DNA from 3 places in the Undibacterium sp. 5I1 genome. Region 3 is predicted to be linked to each of the others. Evidence: predicted binding sites of a transcription regulator. Region 3 holds the regulator's gene; each other region holds the start of a gene.
The links. The regulator sigma-54, encoded in region 3, starts transcription at its own class of promoters, with help from an activator protein. The targets are predictions, from matches to a motif close to TGGCANGNAANCTGCTTT.
Positions count from the first base shown of each region.

Region 1: RGU72_RS14795 (NF038132 family protein) is a predicted target of sigma-54. The motif match lies at 3,256-3,273, and genes of this name have one in related genera.
Region 2: RGU72_RS14890 (transglutaminase family protein) is a predicted target of sigma-54. The motif match lies at 3,635-3,652, and genes of this name have one in related genera.

Region 1 is NZ_JAVIWI010000001.1:3,362,402-3,368,709, forward strand. It holds gene RGU72_RS14785 (Bax inhibitor-1/YccA family protein) at 291-977, shown strand; gene RGU72_RS14790 (TerC family protein) at 1,110-2,063, shown strand; gene RGU72_RS14795 (NF038132 family protein) at 2,392-3,207, opposite strand; gene metH (methionine synthase) at 3,644-6,308, shown strand, end outside.
Region 2 is NZ_JAVIWI010000001.1:3,400,379-3,406,686, reverse strand. It holds gene RGU72_RS14900 (alkaline phosphatase D family protein) at 235-1,968, shown strand; gene RGU72_RS14895 (hypothetical protein) at 2,045-3,214, opposite strand; gene RGU72_RS14890 (transglutaminase family protein) at 3,732-6,308, shown strand, end outside.
Region 3 is NZ_JAVIWI010000001.1:4,254,666-4,260,973, reverse strand. It holds gene ggt (gamma-glutamyltransferase) at 1-1,729, shown strand, start outside; gene hpf (ribosome hibernation-promoting factor, HPF/YfiA family) at 2,034-2,378, opposite strand; gene RGU72_RS18660 (RNA polymerase factor sigma-54) at 2,532-4,028, opposite strand; gene lptB (LPS export ABC transporter ATP-binding protein) at 4,046-4,786, opposite strand; gene lptA (lipopolysaccharide transport periplasmic protein LptA) at 4,791-5,375, opposite strand; gene lptC (LPS export ABC transporter periplasmic protein LptC) at 5,416-6,048, opposite strand; gene RGU72_RS18640 (HAD family hydrolase) at 6,045-6,308, opposite strand, start outside.

The sequences.
Region 1 (6,308 bases), 890 kb from region 3:
CAATAAAAATTGAATAGATTTAGGACTTACGCAAAATTGTCCCAGCAAGGCACTGCGGCGGTTTTGCATAAATTTTAAGATTACAATATTTCTAAACACTTCGTTTTATACGAACTATTTATCAATTATATTCGACTTTTATTACTAATTGAGGCGCACTATACTTTGGTCACCTTGTATAAAAAGGCGAAAAACTTACTTTCTGACTGGCATTATCGCTTGGTTAGTATTGGCAATGTCCGAATAAATAAGTTTAGCTTTTAAGGTTTTCCACATTTTAGGAGAAAAGCATGAAAATTTTAGACCGTTCCGCCTTACGCAACGTGCAAACCGTGGATTACAGCGACAGCAATGTCGATGCTAGCCACAAAGTGTTACGCAACACTTATATGCTGCTTTCAATGACGCTGTTATTCAGCGCACTGACGGCCGCAGCCAGCATCGCTTTCGCCCTACCTAGCCCGGGCATGATTATTACGCTGGTTGGTTATTTTGGTCTGCTATTCCTAACTAATAAATTCCGAAATAGCGGCTTAGGCATCTTATTTGTCTTTGCACTGACAGGCTTCATGGGATTGACCATAGGACCAATCATCAGCCATTACCTCGGTATGGCAGGCGGTGCAGGGATTGTGATGAGCGCAATGGGGTTGACGGGCGCTATTTTTTTATCTTTGTCTGCGTATGTGCTGGTGAGCAAACGTGATTTTAGCTTTATGGGTGGCTTTTTGATGATCGGTATGCTGGTCGCTTTTGTGGCAAGTCTGGGCGCAATTTTCTTCCAAATCCCCGCATTGTCATTAACGATCTCTGCTGCGATGGTATTGCTCATGTCTGGCATGATTTTATTTGAAACTAGCAACATCATTCGCGGTGGCGAAACCAATTACATCATGGCTACAGTTAGCTTATACGTCACGATCCTTAACCTTTTCCTGAGTCTGTTGCAATTATTGGGTTTTATCGATAAAGAATAAAGTTCAGCTGGGGTGCGCATATTGCAAAAAACATCTTGCATAAAACCGTGTGCCCCAGCCAAACGTCACTCTGTATAGACCACACATAACCTATACCACTTCTTCTACCAAACCGGTTTAATAGGAAATTCAATGATTCACAGTATCGCGCAACCTTGGATGTGGGCAGTTTTTATTGCTTTCGTCTTGGGCATGCTTGTACTCGACGTAGTTGCCCTAGGCGGTTCGCGTTCACATAAAGTTAGCGTAAAAGAAGCTGCTATCTGGTCAGCTGTCTGGGTCAGCCTGGCCTTACTGTTTGACTTTGGCCTATGGATGTATTTGACGGACACTTTCGGGCGCGCTGTAGCAGATGCTAAAGCAATGGAATTTTTGGCAGGTTACGTTATTGAAAAATCCTTGTCCGTCGATAACGTATTCGTCTTTCTGCTGATTTTTGGTCACTTTGCTGTGCCGCTGCAATATCAGCGCAAAGTATTGTTATATGGCGTATTGGGTGCCATCGTCATGCGCATCGCGATGATCCTGGCTGGCACGTGGGTAGTCACACAATTTGCTTGGGTACTGTATTTGTTCGGTGTATTTTTGCTGGTTACGGGTTTCCGTATGTTGGTCGCAGCAGAAAAAGAACCTGATTTAAATGCAAACCCTGTCCTGCGCTTTTTGAAGAAATGGATACCATTTACTGAGGATTTCCGTAAAGAAAAGTTCAGCGTAGTAGAAAACGGCAAACGCGTTTTTACTCCATTACTGTTAGTCCTGATTTTAATCGAAGTATCCGACGTGATCTTTGCGGTTGATTCAATTCCAGCAATTTTTGCAGTTACTACCGATCCGTTTATCGTATTTACGTCTAATATTTTTGCGATTATGGGTCTACGTGCACTGTATTTCTTGTTGGCAGATATGGCGAACCGCTTCCACTTATTAAAATTTGGTCTCGCCTTTGTATTGATGTTCGTCGGTATAAAAATGCTCATCGTAGAGTGGATGCACATACCTACAGCTATCTCGTTATTGGTTATCGGCAGCATTCTGGCAAGTTCTATTGTAGCCAGCCTAGTTGCCACTCGCAGCAAAAACTAGTTTTACTTGTATCGATCCCTTTTGGGCGCATTACCGATTTTGGTGGTGCGCTCTTTTTTTATATAGAGTTCCTAGTCGAGCGACGACAAGTATGAAGTTGTCGCTGCAATGTTTATACTCAAATCAAGACGAGATTATTCATTTGAATGCGGCATACCGCTGTATTTCTAAGACGTAATAACGGTCTGATAGAAAATCTAGGTTTGATTAAACCGCTCTTCTCAGAAAATATAGACACAAAAAAAACCCACGATTTGCTTCGTGGGTTTTTTAATTTTAGCCAACTAACTACAATTAGCTTAACGCAGCTTAAATTACTTAATACGAATTATGATTTACGACGACGTATAAAACTCAAACCTGCCAGACCCAATCCAAGCAATGCGAGTGATGCTGGCTCAGGCACATTACCAGGGACATCTTCAATTGGCTTGCCACCGATAGTAATGCCATCAAATGCCAAACCTGTTTGATAAGCAGTGTCAACGTAATTAGCAGTACCAAATTCCAAATAATAATTACCTGCCGCTGCGACGTTATAAGTCGAAGATACCCAACCAGTGTAACCACAACCATTGCTGTAGCAAGTACCACTGCTGCTGCCCAAAGGCGCCCAAGAAGGTGCACCAGGAACAATTGTCACTACGCCTGGATTAATCGTTGCTGCAATACCTGGCATACCAAATCCTGGAACACTATTGCCGTTTGGTGTAGTTCTCGCTGTAAAAAGCAAAGCGATCTGGTTCAAGGAAGAGTCTAACAAACGAGCCCAAGCATAATCAGAAAAACCAGCGCCATCAGAAGTGACGAAGTCAAAACTGAAATTCAATGCGTCGCCAGCATTAGATGAAAACAAAGTACTGCGCAATGTAGAACCGTTAGTGCTGGAAGCACCAACTGCTGCCAATACATTTCCAGATACGCCACCGTTAGTAGAAACCCAGCCGTATTTGCTGCTGCCAACTGGCGACAAACCAACTACGCCATTTGCACCGGAAGTACTGCAACCACCAGTACATACCCAGCCTGATGGCAGACCACCGTCAAATATCGCAGCAGATGCATTACCTGCCACGGCGACAGCGCCCAGAGTCAATGCTATTGCCAAACTCAATTTTTTTGCAGATTTTTTTAAAATGTTCATTTTTTCCTCACATGTTATTGATGATTATGGTTGAAGCTGATTGTCAATAAAGCACTTATCATGCCAAATTGGGATCAAGCATTGAATCCTTTTAAATTCAATCACTTACAATAATATTTGTTGCAATAAAAACTATTAATCCCGGTGTGCGTAATATTTATCGACAAAAAATTAACGCTCAGGAATCAAAATGATGGCTCTGACATCCACTTTATTAAAATCGTATTAGCAAGTAACAAAAATGCATAAGGGAAACAAGCCAATCCTGCTCCAGACTAAATTTGTCGCACTCTCTTTATCGTATAATCTTTAACTTGCGCCGATTTGATACTCAGATTGCGGGCGCGTAATAAGTGCAGCTAAAAGGAACGCCCGGTCCCGCCTGCATTTTTTGTATGAGCTGATCGGGTTTTTTGTTTCATTAAGAGCATCTTCCATGACTACCGCAAAATCCACTCCCGCTACGAATCTCAACGCAAGTGCAACGACAGCTGTCAGCACAGAAGTACGTCTGCGCGCGTTGTTGAAAGAACGCATTCTGATTTTAGATGGTGCGATGGGGACGATGATTCAGCAATACAAATTGACTGAGGCGGATTACCGTGGAGAACGCTTTAAAGACTTCACGGGTCCGGAAGGTGTCAGAGAATTATTTGTCAAAGGCAATAACGAATTATTGTCACTTACCCAGCCGCATATTATTCAAGAAATTCACGAGCAATATCTCGCCGCCGGTGCCGATCTGATCGAGACCAATACCTTCGGCTCTACCACTGTCGCGCAAGATGATTACCACATGGCACATCTGGCTTACGAGATGAACGTTGCCGCCGCTAAAATTGCCCGTACTGCTTGCGCTAAATATTCAACCGCAGACAAGCCACGTTTTGTCGCAGGCGCCCTCGGCCCCACACCCAAGACGGCGTCGATCTCGCCAGATGTGAATGACCCTGCAGCGCGCAATGTGACCTTTGATCAGTTGGTTGCAGCTTATCTGGAACAAACCCGTGGTTTGGTCGCGGGTGGCGCAGATGTGCTGCTGGTTGAAACTATTTTTGATACCTTAAATTGCAAGGCCGCTTTATTTGCGATTGACCAGTATTTTGAAGAATCTGGTACCCGATTGCCGATCATGATTTCAGGCACTGTCACCGATGCATCAGGTCGTATTTTGTCCGGTCAAACCGTACCTGCGTTTTGGAACTCAGTACGCCATGCCAAGCCTTTAACGATAGGTTTGAACTGCGCATTAGGTGCGACCTTAATGCGCCCTTACGCCGAAGAGCTCTCTAAGATTGCAGACACTTTTGTGTGTATTTATCCCAACGCCGGTCTGCCCAATCCTATGAGTGACACCGGCTTTGACGAGCTACCTGCTGACACTTCTGCATTGCTAAAGGAATTTGCCGAGAGTGGCTTCATCAATATTGCTGGTGGCTGTTGCGGTACGACACCGCCACATATTAAAGCGATTGCAGAGTTGCTTAAGCCGATCACGCCGCGTCAAATCCCAGCAATTACCAACTGCATGCGGCTGTCTGGTCTGGAACCATTTACGATTGATCAGGATTCTCTGTTCGTCAACGTAGGTGAGCGCACCAACGTCACCGGATCAAAAGCATTTGCCCGTCTAATTCTGAACGAACAATACGACGAAGCCTTAGCGGTAGCGCGCCAACAAGTAGAAAACGGTGCGCAAGTCATCGACATCAATATGGACGAAGCGATGCTCGATTCGCTCGCGGCCATGACGCGCTTTTTAAACCTGATCGCCTCAGAACCGGATATTGCTCGCGTGCCTATCATGATCGACTCATCCAAATGGTCGGTGATTGAAGCAGGGCTGAAATGCGTCCAGGGCAAAGCCATCGTCAACTCGATTTCGATGAAAGAGGGCGAAGCCGAGTTTTTGCGACAAGCTACCTTATGTAAGCGATATGGTGCCGCCGTCATCGTCATGGCCTTTGATGAAAAAGGTCAGGCCGACACCTATGATCGCAAGATAGAAATCTGTGAACGTGCTTATCGGTTGTTAGTCGATACAATCGATTTTGATCCTTACGACATTATCTTTGACCCCAACATTTTTGCAGTCGCCACTGGTATTGAAGAGCACAATAATTACGCAGTCGATTTTATCAATGCGACGCGCTGGATACACCAAAATTTGCCCGGCGCCAAAATCAGTGGCGGTGTGTCCAATGTGAGTTTCTCTTTCCGCGGCAACGATCCGGCGCGTGAAGCGATTCATACCGTTTTCCTGTATCACGCAATCCAGGCAGGTATGACGATGGGTATCGTCAATGCAGGTATGGTTGGCGTATATAGCGAACTGGATGCTGAGTTGCGTGAGCGGGTAGAAGACGTGGTACTGAACCGTCGCGACGACTCGACCGAGCGCATGATTGAAATTGCAGCCACCCTCAAAGCAGGCGGCAAGAAAGAAGAAGCCACGCTGGAATGGCGTAGCGAGTCTGTAGAAAAACGCCTCTCGCATGCAATGGTGCACGGCATCACGCAATGGATAGTAGAAGATACGGAAGAAGCCCGTAAACAAATCATGGATGCTGGAGGACGACCAATTCAGGTGATCGAAGGTCCGTTGATGAGCGGCATGAATATCGTCGGCGACTTATTTGGCCAAGGCAAAATGTTTTTGCCACAGGTCGTTAAATCTGCCCGTGTTATGAAGCAAGCCGTTGCGCATTTAGTCCCGTATATTGAAGAAGAAAAAAAGCGGAGTGGCGACAACAAACCCCGCGGCAAAATTGTCATCGCCACCGTCAAAGGTGACGTCCACGACATTGGTAAAAATATCGTCACCGTGGTTTTGCAATGTAATAATTTTGAAGTCGTCAACATGGGCGTCATGGTGCCGTGCTCAGAAATTTTAGCTAAAGCCAAAGCAGAAAATGCCGACATCATCGGCCTCTCTGGCCTGATCACACCCTCACTGGAAGAGATGGCCTATGTCGCAAAAGAAATGCAACGCGACCCTCATTTCCGCATGCTAAAAATACCGCTGCTGATTGGCGGCGCAACCACCAGCCGCGCGCATACCGCAGTAAAAATTGCACCCAATTACGATGGCCCAGTGGTGT
Region 2 (6,308 bases), 850 kb from region 3:
AAATCGTTAACCAAATTGGCGGCTATTTATCAAGCCTGTCTACCAACTGAAGACATCACTATAAGCTGATTTCATATGCTACATCTGTACGACAGAGCACATATTATCCAGTTCATTAATTTTACAAATGTTACTTATAGAGTGGATGCTCAGTTTGGGCATAATTTGTATTGGACGTCATACCGTTGACATAAGCGGTGAATAAAATCGGCCTCCTTTGAGGAGATACCCAAGATGAAAACCAACGAGCCAACGCAAGACGCGCTTATACAAAACACAGAGTCACCAAAAAATCTGAGCCGTCGTGGCTTCGTCATTAAAATGTCATCCGTCGCAGCAGTAGTCGCCTCTGGCGGTGTATTGACTGCTTGCGGCGGCTCTAATGCGGATGTTAATTTAGAGCAGGCATCATTCAACTACGGCATTGCCAGCGGCGATCCGTTATCTGACCGGGTAATTTTATGGACCTATGCAAAAGTATCTACCGACGCATCGGTGGATTTGCAATGGCAAGTGGCGACGGATGCGACGTTTTCTACCATCGTTTCTTCCGGTAAAACAACCACGACAAAAGATACGGGCTTTACCGCAAAAGTTGATGCGACCGGACTCAGCCCTAACACAGAATATTATTACCGTTTTATCGCCGCCAATAACAGCGTATCGGCAGTTGGGCGTACCCGCACTTTGCCTGTCGGGAACGTGTCAGAAGTCAAGCTAGCCGTATTCTCTTGCAGTGATTATCCTGCCGGTTATTTCAATGCGTATGACTCCGCAATCTCATCTGGCGCGCAATTTTCTTTGCACCTAGGCGACTATATTTACGAATACAAAGATGGCGTTTATCCACCGGCTGCCACTGCGGTTACGGCGCGTATTTCTGCACCTGCGAATGAGGTCGTCACCCTCGCCGATTATCGTGCCCGTCATGCCTTACATAAAGCCGATCCGTATGTCAAAGCACTGCATGCCCGCATGCCTATGATTGCGATTTGGGATGACCACGAGTTTGCCAATAACGCGTATATGGATGGCGCAGAAAATCATGACCCAGTCACGCAAGGACCATGGGCGGCGCGCAAAGCTGTAGCGAGCCAGGTTTATCACGAATGGATGCCCATCCGTACACCGGATCCGACCAATTTGTTAAAGATCTATCGCTCATTTGATTTTGGTAATTTATTGTCGCTACATATGCTGGATACCCGCATCATCGGTCGTGAGCACCAGCCAGACCGAACTAATGATGCATCTGGTCGTGACATCGCTGATCCGGCGTTTTTGCCGTATGCCTTCAACAAGAATAAGCAGTTGATGGGTGCAACTCAGCAAGCTTGGTTGGACACCCAAATGACTGCATCCAAAGCGACTTGGCAAGTGCTGGGCAATCAAACGGTGATGGGCCGTATTCAATTGCCCGCATCTGTGCTGTCGACGAATCTGAGTGCAGCATCTGTGACGGCTTATTTGACAGCAAAAGCGACGCCAGTTGCATTGCAAACTCAAGCGCAAAAGGATTTGCTGGATTTGAGTAAAAATCCAAAAATTTCCTACAATTTTGATAATTGGGAAGGCTATCCCAACGCCCGCGATGCACTGTTCACGTCTGCCAACAAACTCAAAGCAGCGAATAAGAAGTTTTTGGTGTTATCCGGCGATAGTCACAACGCTTGGTTTAATAAATTAACTTTGCCGGATGGCACGCAAGTCGGCGCAGAGTTTGCCGGGATGTCGGTGACTTCATCAGGATTTGAGGGCGTTTTCCCGCCAGCAGTAGTGCCGCCAGCCACCTTGGCTGGTACGATCAAAGCGCTGGTCGATGACATCAACTATATTGATACCTCACGCCGTGGTTATATGTTGATTACCGTCAATCAGAACGTGGCAAAAGGGGATTATATTTACGTCAGTTCGGTCACTAGCTCGACTTACACTACATCGACCGATACTCTGACTTATGCGGGTTAATACGGCAGCTTAAATTGTATAATAGTGCAGGTGGCAGCAACGCTGTTTCACCTGCACTGATTAGCCGATCTAAAAGCTAAAGCGCTGCCGGCGTTTTGATATACGCTTTCCACAAATTCTGGAATTGTCCGCCATCGGTAAGGATCGTCGTCTGATTGGGAGCACCTGCACTAAATACAACACCAACGCCGCCAACTTTGGTAAATTCTGCCGGGTGAGTCAGTATGTAATGCACACGATTATCGCGGTAATGCCCAGGCGTACCGCCAGGTGTAGCCGAAGGCACGCCCATCGGCATTTGCCACCACAACACAGGTAAGCCGCCGATACCTTGCTGGATAATCGAGACTCCACTCAGGTAGTCATGGAAGTTGGGCGAGGTCAAATTCGACTCGTCCCAATACAGTGCCGCAGTTGAATGATTGCACTCGCTTGGCGATGGCAACACCTCATAGCAACCCGCATCACGGTCTATCGTTTGTTCCACAATGAAATCTGCTTTTGCTGCACCTATCTTAGTCATAAATTGCGCTACATCCGCTTCTTTACGACCAAAGATCGATACCGGAAAACCGACCAACGCCTTTGGCGCATATAGACGCGCAAGCGTTAACATGCAGCCAGCAATACCAACAGCGTCATTTGTCAGTGCAGAGCATTCAGACATAATTGTCACTTGTGCCGAGAGTTTGGTCGGGTCGCCACCAGGCGCCTGGCTTTGCACATAACCCCAAAAATCGGGCTCTAAATTGACCAAGGCTGGACCATCAAATTTCTTTAATTCAGTAAACAGTAATTTTGTCTGCGCCCAATATTTCGTCATAAAGTTGGCATCCGTCAAACCAGATAAATTGCCATCTCCATTTTGTGCCATCTGATACAAAGTAAACATCGGCACAGCACCAATATTTTTTGCATTAGTTGCCGTGATACCGACATATGCACCGCTAGGCACATTCCAGCTAGGCCATGCGGTATTACCGACGCCAACCAAATACTGATCATAAATATCGGGTGTGATTGACTGTGCTTTGATATCTGTGGTCGACATGCCCGAGCCAAGCCCAACCAAAAATTGTGTTGGCTTTCCCATTTTTTGAGCCAGCGTCGCAGGTACAGAAAACGGTATCGCCGGAGCCACAGCAGAAGTAGATCCGGATGTAGTAGCAGAGCCGCCACCGCCGCAGCCACTAACAACGCAAGTTAGTGCGGATAATAAATAAAACCTATATGGGAAAGGGCGCATGATGAATAAGGGTAGAAGTCGTATAAATTTTTGCCGAATAAACTTGTTCGATTCATTTAAAGCATATCGTATTCTGGCGTTGGAAAATACACGTATTTGAACGAGATTTTCCATTGAACCGCGATCACTTCGTAGAAACGCAACTAGGTGCACCGTTCAAAAAATAATGTCTTCCCCATTTTTTTGATTAGTGCTCTACCTGTTAGTGCTGAAAAGCTATCAAAAAGTTTCTTTTCATGTATTTTATCCGCCACATGCTTTAGAGCAACGCTCGTCAGTCGTGCCAATGACACATCGCTGGCGTATCATTCAAATTTAAGCTTGATTGTCCTTTGGGATCGCGGCAAATGTGTATTTGGCGATCCAGTGGAAAATCTGGGTTAAACAGGCAGCCTTTTTAAGTTTTATCGTGTTTTATATGGGCATGAATCCTGCTTTTATGAAAACAGAACGACTTTGACGCGTTTTGGCGCAGCTTTCTAGCGCTGTTTTAACCTTTATCGAAAGGCAATATCGAATGGCTATCCGTGTCGCATTGCATCACAAAACCAGCTACCGTTATGACCGCCTGGTTGCTCTTTCTCCGCATGAGGTGCGCCTGCGTCCAGCGCCTCACGCACGTACGCCAATTTTGTCTTACTCACTGACCGTCGCGCCGGAACAGCATTTCATCAACTGGCAGCAAGACCCCTACGGTAATTACATCGGTCGGTTTGTTTTTCCTGAAAAATCGGATGTGCTGGAATTTACTGTCGATCTGGTTGCCGATATGACGGTGATTAATCCTTTTGACTTTTTTGTGGAGAAATACGCCGAGCATTTTCCTTTTAGCTACCCTGCGCAATTGAGCGCAGAACTTAGCCCTTATTTGCTGACCGAAAAACCGGGTGAATTGCAGACCAAATGGGTGGAGGACGCACGTACTGCGATTCTGAAAAAAGATTTGCTGACCAATGATTTTCTGGTTGCCATCAATCAGCGTTTGCAAGGCGATATCGGATATTTGCTCAGGATGGAGCCAGGCGTACAGACGCCGGAAGAAACCTTAACCAATCGCTCCGGTTCTTGCCGTGACAGTGGTTGGTTATTGGTGCAAATTTTGCGTCAGATGGGTTTAGCGGCGCGCTTTGTATCGGGCTATTTAATCCAGCTTACCGCTGATCAGGAGGCATTAGATGGCCCTAGCGGTACCACCGTCGATTTCACCGATTTACATGCGTGGGCGGAAGTGTATATCCCGGGTGCCGGCTGGATTGGTTTAGATCCGACCTCCGGCATGCTGGCCAGTGAAGGGCATATTCCATTGGCGTGTACGGCGTTGCCCTCTTCTGCGGCACCAGTGACGGGCTTTACCGATAAGGCCGAAGTGACTTTCCACCATGAGATGACGATTACCCGCATCCATGAAGATCCGCGCGTGACCAAGCCGTATTCCGACGCCGACTGGAAGGCGATTGATCTGATCGGCCAGCAAGTCGATGCAGATTTAAAACGACAAGATGTACGGCTGACGCAAGGCGGCGAGCCAACCTTTGTCTCGATTGATGATATGGATGGTGCTCAGTGGAATACGCTGGCGCATGGTGATAAAAAACGGGAATTGGCCGGCGAGCTGATGCACAGGCTAAAAAACCATTTCGCGCCTGGCGGCATGCTGCACTACGGTCAGGGAAAATGGTATCCGGGTGAGCCTTTACCGCGCTGGGCTTTAAATATTTATTGGCGGATTGACGGTCAGCCGATGTGGCTGGACGCCAGCTTATTCTCGGATGAGAAAAAAGCCGATGGGTATACCAATGCCGAAGCATATCTGTTTATGACGGCGCTGGTTAAAGCGCTGTCACTGCCAGAGGGTAGCCAGATCCCAGCCTACGAAGATGTGATGCAACAGGCGCAGCGCGAACAGGGTTTGCCCGTCAATTTAGATCCGCTGAAAGCTGATTTAAAAGCGCCAGAAGAACGTCGGCGCTTAGCGCGTTTGCTGGAGCACGGCCTTGGCGAGGTGGTTGGTTATGTATTGCCACTAAAGCCAAAAGACACCGATCCGAGCATCTCTTTGGGGGTTGCCTGGCGTACCTCGCCGTGGCCAATTAAGCGCGAACATTTATATCTGATCGATGGTGATTCTCCGATGGGTTTGCGCCTGCCGCTGAATGCATTACCTTGGGTGCAGCCAGAAAAAGAAATCCATGAATTTGATGTAGATCCATTCTCCCCGCGCACGCCTTTGCCTTCTGCCAAAGACGACAAACCAGTGACCATCAACGGTGCTAATAGTGCAACAAATGCCAGTGTTGCTGCTGACAAAACCAAGCCTGCTCCATCAGTGCCAACAATTGTTTCTTCAACTAAAACAGCCGCGAGCGGTGCCAGCCCGGCACCGCTGACAGCCGCGATGGCAGCACATGCCGCAGTGGTAGCGGCTGCAACCTCGGCGGGAGCAACGCCGGCCGCCGTCGCTGCTTTAATGGGGAAATCTCCTGCCACTTCTTCTACACCCGCCAAACCAGTTTCGCCAGCGGCGAGCTTAAACAAATCTGTGACAGAGCCGCGTGATGTCATCCACACCGCTTTATGCGTGCAGGTACGTGACGGCCGTTTGCATATTTTTATGCCGCCGGTAAAGCGGATAGAAGATTATCTGGCCTTGGTCAATGTGGTCGAATACACCGCCGCCAAGCTGAAGTTAAAACTCTGGATTGAAGGTTATCCGCCGCCACGCGACCCTCGTATCAAATTACTCAGCGTGACGCCCGATCCGGGTGTGATTGAAGTCAATATTCATCCGGCCGCAAGCTGGAATGAGCTGGTCTACAACATGTCTACGCTGTACCAAGAAGCGCGTCTGACGCGTTTGGGTACAGAAAAATTTATGGTCGATGGTCGCCACACCGGCACTGGCGGTGGCAATCACGCCACGCTTGGCGGTGCCACCCCAGAAGACAGTCCGATGTTGCGTCGGCCAGATTTGTTGAAGAGTTTAATCACCTACTGGCAAAATCATCCTGCCTTGTCGTATTTATTTTCAGGTACGTTTATCGGTCCGACCAGTCAGGCGCCTCGGGTGGATGAAGCGCGTGACGACAACTTGTAT
Region 3 (6,308 bases):
ATTAATCGTGCTGACGCTGGTATCAAGCATTACTACCGTACAAGCGCAATTCGTAACTAAAACCACTCGTATTAATCCCGTCGTCAAATACGATATTGGTTATGACATCGTCAGTCCAATCCATGCGCAGCATGGGATGGTGGCGAGCGAACAAGGCTTAGCAACGCAAGTTGGCCTAGATATGCTAAAGCGTGGCGGGAATGCGGTCGATGCTGCGGTGGCGGTTGGCTTTGCGCTGGCGGTGGTGTTGCCAAATGCAGGCAATATTGGTGGTGGAGGTTTTATGCTAATCCATGATGCCAAATCGGGTAGAGACATCGCACTGGATTTCCGCGAAATGGCACCCATCAAAGCAAGCCGCGACATGTATCTGGATAAAGCAGGCAAAGTCATTCCAGGCAAATCACTCTACTCGCATTTGGCGATTGGCGTACCTGGAACTGTCGCCGGATTGACGCAGGCGCTAAGTAAATACGGCACCATGAGATTATCAGATGTCATTGCACCTGCGATACAACTGGCAGAACAAGGCTTTGAGGTAAGTCCACATTTAGCCAGCATCCTCGACGCAGAATATGATCATTTGGGTGCGTGGGAATCAAGCAAAGCGATCTTTTTTAAAAATGGCAAACCTTTGGTCGCTGGTGAAAAATTAATCCAAAAAGATCTGGCTGCATCCCTCAAGTTAATTGCAAAAGAAGGCGCAAGTGCTTTTTATCAAGGGGCCATCGCAAAGAAAATTGTTGCAGAAATGGCGCAGCATGAAGGCATTATCAGTGCAGAAGATCTGAAAAATTATAAGGTCGTCGAGCGCGAACCCGTCAAAGGTAATTATCGCGGCTATGAAATCGTGTCCATGCCGCCACCCAGCTCAGGCGGCGTACACATCGTACAAATGTTGCATATTCTTGAACACTTTCCGATTAAAGAACAAGGCAGTAACAGTGCACAAAACTTACACCTGATGGCGGAGACCATGAAGCTCGCTTATGCCGATCGTTCTGAATATTTGGGCGACCCGGATTTTGTCAAAGTACCTATTAAAGCACTGACATCGCGCGCCTATGCTGATGAGTTATCAAAGAAAATTAATCCAGAACATGCAACGCCGTCCGATCAAATCAAGCCCGGTAAACTAGCGCCTTACGAAAGTGATCAAACTACCCATTTTGCTACAGCAGATCAGTATGGTAATGTCGTCGCAACCACCTACACGTTGAATCTGAATTTTGGTAGCGGCATCGTTGCTAGCGGCACCGGCATTACCTTAAATAATGAAATGGATGATTTCTCCGTAAAAGCGGGTGCTCCCAACGCGTTTGGATTACTTGGTGGCGATGCCAATGCGATTGCGGCATACAAGCGCCCGCTCAGCTCAATGTCACCGACAATTATTTTAAAAGACGGACAACCATTTTTGACCACAGGCAGCCCAGGTGGCAGCCGGATTATCACCACCAGTTTGCAAATTATTATGAATGTGATTGACCATGATATGAATGTTGCCGAAGCCAGCATTGCGCCTCGTATTCATCATCAATGGATGCCAGATCAATTGCGCGTAGAAAAAGGGATCAGCATCGATACCTTAAACATACTGGAGCAAAAAGGTCAGCATCTGAAATTGTCACCGACTATGGGTCGCACACAAACTATACAAATGAGCAATCAGGGATTTGATGGTTATTCAGATCCGCGCAATCCTGACGGAAAAACTTTGGGGTATTAAGGTCAAATTTAAATGCGTAGAAATTTAAACGGGTACAAACTAATCTGTGCGGCTTAAAGAAATGAATAGCTACGAGTATCGCTTATTTCTCCAGTTATTCAATATAAATACTCTCCCCAAGTATATTTTAGTTGTCCAGGTAATTACTGGACAATAAGCCATATTTATAAAAATAATAGGGGAGTATATTTATATCAGCACATAATCTTCGAAACCAAATCAAGTGTTACGCAAACAAAAAAAGGACGCCGAATTGCGTCCTTTTTTGCTATTTTCTAATCGAAAAAGCGACTAAGTCATCTGCTTACACTGGCGTCGGATCGGGTATGTGTTTGATCGCGTCATGTTGATGATTTTGGATTTTGTCTTTATGTTTAATGACTTGTCGGTCTAGTTTGTCGATGAGAGTGTCGATGGCGGCGTAGAGATCTTGTGCCAGGCTTTCAACATGAATATCTTTGCCACTGATGTGCAGATTAATGTCTGCTTTATGGCGTTTTTCCTTTTCTTTGAGCTTATCCACGGTCAGGATGACGGCGATATCAATTACTTGATCGAAATGCCGCCTGATACGTTCAAGCTTATTTTGCACATGTTCACGAATTGCAGGAGTTACTTCGAGGTGATGTCCACTGATGGTGAGATTCATACTACGCTCCTTGGTAATCTTACTTGTTACAAACATTTTATCTTAACTCAATTAATGTAAATTTAATCAGACGATGAATTGGCAGACTAATATTTAAATTATTTATTGAGCTAAATTATATATAGCAACATACGAGGATATTTCAAGAACAAGTTACAAAGATTTGCGCAGGCTTACTGGCGGGATTTTCAAAGCTTCGCGATATTTGGCGACTGTACGTCGCGCAATTACCATGCCTTGTTCTCCCAGCATGTCTGCAATCTTGCTGTCAGAGAGTGGGATTTTCTGGTCTTCTGCTCCTATCAACTGCTTGATGAGTGCACGTATCGCGGTGGATGATGCTTCCCCCCCTGCTTCCGTCGCGACATGGCTACCGAAGAAATATTTCAACTCAAACATACCATGCGGGGTCAGCATGTATTTTTGCGTCGTTACACGAGAAATAGTGCTCTCGTGTAAACCCAGTGTATCAGCAATTTCGCGCAACACAAGTGGTCGCATTGCAACGGCACCGTGCGTGAAAAAATTACGTTGTCTTTCAACTATCGCTTGTGAAACCCGTAAAATCGTATCAAAGCGTTGCCGCATATTTTTGATTAGCCAGCGCGCCTCTTGCAATTGGGAACCTAGCGTACCGTCACCACGATTTTGCTTCATGATGCTGGCATACATACTATTAACACGTAGCTTTGGCATCACATCTTGGTTGAGTAATACTTGCCAGCCGTTCACTGTCTTTCTGACGATCACATCCGGCACGACATAATCCGAAGCGGCCGCGGCAAATTCAGCACCCGGTTTGGGATTACATTGACGAATAACCACTTGCGCTTCGCGTAAATCCTCGTCATCACAATTGAGAATTTTCTTCAACTTATTAAAATCTCTTTGAGCGAATAAAGTGATGTGGTTCTCAACAATTTTTTGCGCCAGCCGACGCGTCACAAAAGGAATTTTAGGGAAACGTTTAATCTGCAAGGCCAGACATTCGGATACATTTCTGGCACCGACACCGCTAGGGTCAAAGTTCTGCAACATGTTCAGCGCAAAGGATAATTCTTCTGGCTCAACACATAACTCCAACGGCAAGCTGGCATGAATTTCTTCCAGTGTTTCCATCAAATAGCCATTGGTATCCAAGGCATCAATCATCAGCTCAATCAGAGCCCGATCTCGCGGCTCACGGATGTTCAGCCGCATCTGCTCCAGCAAATGATCTCTGAGGCTGGTTTGCGCTGCCTCTAATTGCGGACGTCCGTCATCTTCTTCTGACGATTTGCTGCCTTGAGGAACATCATCAAAGCTCCACTCTTCTTCATTCGCGCTGGTACTATCGGCAGAGGCAGCGACTTCGCTAAGGTCGGCATTTTCAGAACTGGCACTTGCTGTAGCAGCATCGCCATTCTTTTCTGGCGCGGCGAATTCAGTTTCAGAATTATTCGTAGTCGCACTGATGGCGCCGTCGGCAAGCAAGCGCACTGCATTATCCATAGGATCATCTACCCGCTCCAACATGGGATTGTCGGAAAGTAGATTTTCTAACTCTTGATGTAGCTCCAGCGTGGACAATTGCAGCAAACGGATAGATTGCTGCAATTGCGGCGTTAACGCCAAATGCTGTGACGTGCGCAGTTGCAGGCTTTGCTTCATCATCATATGGCTTCCCGCTACATGCGGAAATGCTCTCCCAAATAAACTCTGCGGACGGACTCATTATTGATGATGTCGTCGGGCTTACCTGCGGCAAGCACTGCACCTTGATTGATGATGTAAGCGTGATCACAAATACCCAAGGTTTCGCGCACATTGTGATCGGTAATCAGTACCCCTATCCCTCTATCTTTCAGGAAGCCCACAATACGCTGAATTTCAATCACGGCGATTGGATCAACGCCCGCAAAAGGCTCATCCAGTAAGACAAAACGAGGACTAGTTGCCAGCGCCCGGGCAATCTCTACCCTGCGACGCTCACCGCCGGACAATGACAGAGCCTGATTCTCTCGAATACCCTCAATCTGCAATTCAGCAAGTAAGGTGTCTAATTGTTGCTCAATGGCAGCCTTAGTCAGAAATTTACCTTCTGGATTTTTTTGCAATTCAAGTACGGCGCGGATATTGTCCTCTACCGATAACTTACGAAACACTGAGGCTTCTTGCGGCAAATAGGACAAACCCAACTTGGCTCTTTTATGTATCGGCAGGCGTGAAATATCTACGCCATCAATATTAATTTCACCGCCATCCGAGGTGACCAAACCAACAATCATATAAAACGATGTCGTCTTACCTGCGCCGTTAGGACCCAGCAAACCAACGACTTCACCGCTCTTCACATCCAATGACACATCGCTTACCACCTGGCGTGCGCCATAACGTTTTTGTAAACCTTTAATCGACAATGTACTCATCTTGTTATTTGACTTTTTTGTCAGATTTTGGCGCGATGAACAAGGTAGTCCGGCCAGAGCCAGGCACCGTTGTACCGGAACTATTATTCTCAGCGACAAAAAGATCGTTCAGGCTGTCGTAAGACAAATATTCACCCTTTTGTTCTTGAGTGACTACAGTCCCGTCGAGATATTTCACATCGGCTTTAGAAATAAATTTCGTAATCTCGGTTTTGTCATCATACTCAACCCTGTCAGCAACGCCCTCGACCCATAAATCAGCGCCGCCATCTCTTTTTTGGCGGAAAAACACCTGCACTCCCGGTGCTGAAAAAAGCACATAACTAGTACTGGTTGCCGTCTCAGTCATTACGGCACGAGCCGCTTTTACTATTAATGTCCCACGGATAATGATCACATCACCGGTCAACGTAGTTACATTCGTTTTACCGTTACGATCAGATCGGTCTGAGGTGATTGCTGTCATCTTTTGGCTATCTGCTTTCTCAGCAAACGCAGGGGAATGAGTCAACGACAGACTTGCAATTATCAATGCAAATGATATCGATGCTTGATGTTTGTATTTACGTTGATGTTTAAAAAATGTCATGAATATATCCTCATACTGTTACTTGAATTTGGCAACTGATCTACTGTTTTTTAGGCTGGATCTGAATTTGAACTTTACTTAGCAGATTTACTTCCTGAGTTTCATTATTGGCGAACATTCCGATCGCATGCGTTTCCGTATTTTGTGAAAAAAGACTCACTGCCTTGTCAGTTTTCATAATATTCAGATCAGGTAAAAGTAATAAATAGTCGGACTGCAACTCCATGTATTTTGTCGTTGGGCTCTCGGGTCTGGTTACCTTGGCGTGCCCAAATAAGTGAATTTCATCACTATCTCGCGGTGCTATTTTGACGGCTGTCTGCGCATTTTTTTGTTCGATTACCGCTTTGTCAGCTTGCATAAATAAAGGAGTTTTATTTTCGTCGAAGCTATTAATACGCGGCTGTGATATTTCAAAATTATCATAACGCGGACGATGAATTAAGCGATCACCCGAAATACGATAGTTCATTTTCCCCTTGTTTGGCAGCCGAATAAAATTGAAATTTTCAACATAATAATCAGGCTCAATTCTGGTTTGAAGATTTGAGGTATTTTGTACATCATGTTTGCGCATGACTTCTAAAACCCAAAAACTACACAGTACGACAATACCAAGAATCACAATGGATAGCCAAATCCGGAACCGGTCTAAAGAAATAAAGGTTTTCATATTAAAAAAGGCACTAAAGCCTGGTCGTATTTACCTTGAGCCTGCAATATAAAATCACAGACTTCGCGGACTGCGCCGTTACCGCCAGTAGCCCGCGTCACATAATCAACGCGGGAACGTACTTCGGCATGTCCATTCGGCACGCTGACGGCAAAACCAACTCGCGTTAACACGGGTAAATCGATTACATCATCGCCAATAAAACCGCAATACTCTCTTGCGATATTCAGTTCCATACACAACTCTTCAAAAGCAGATCG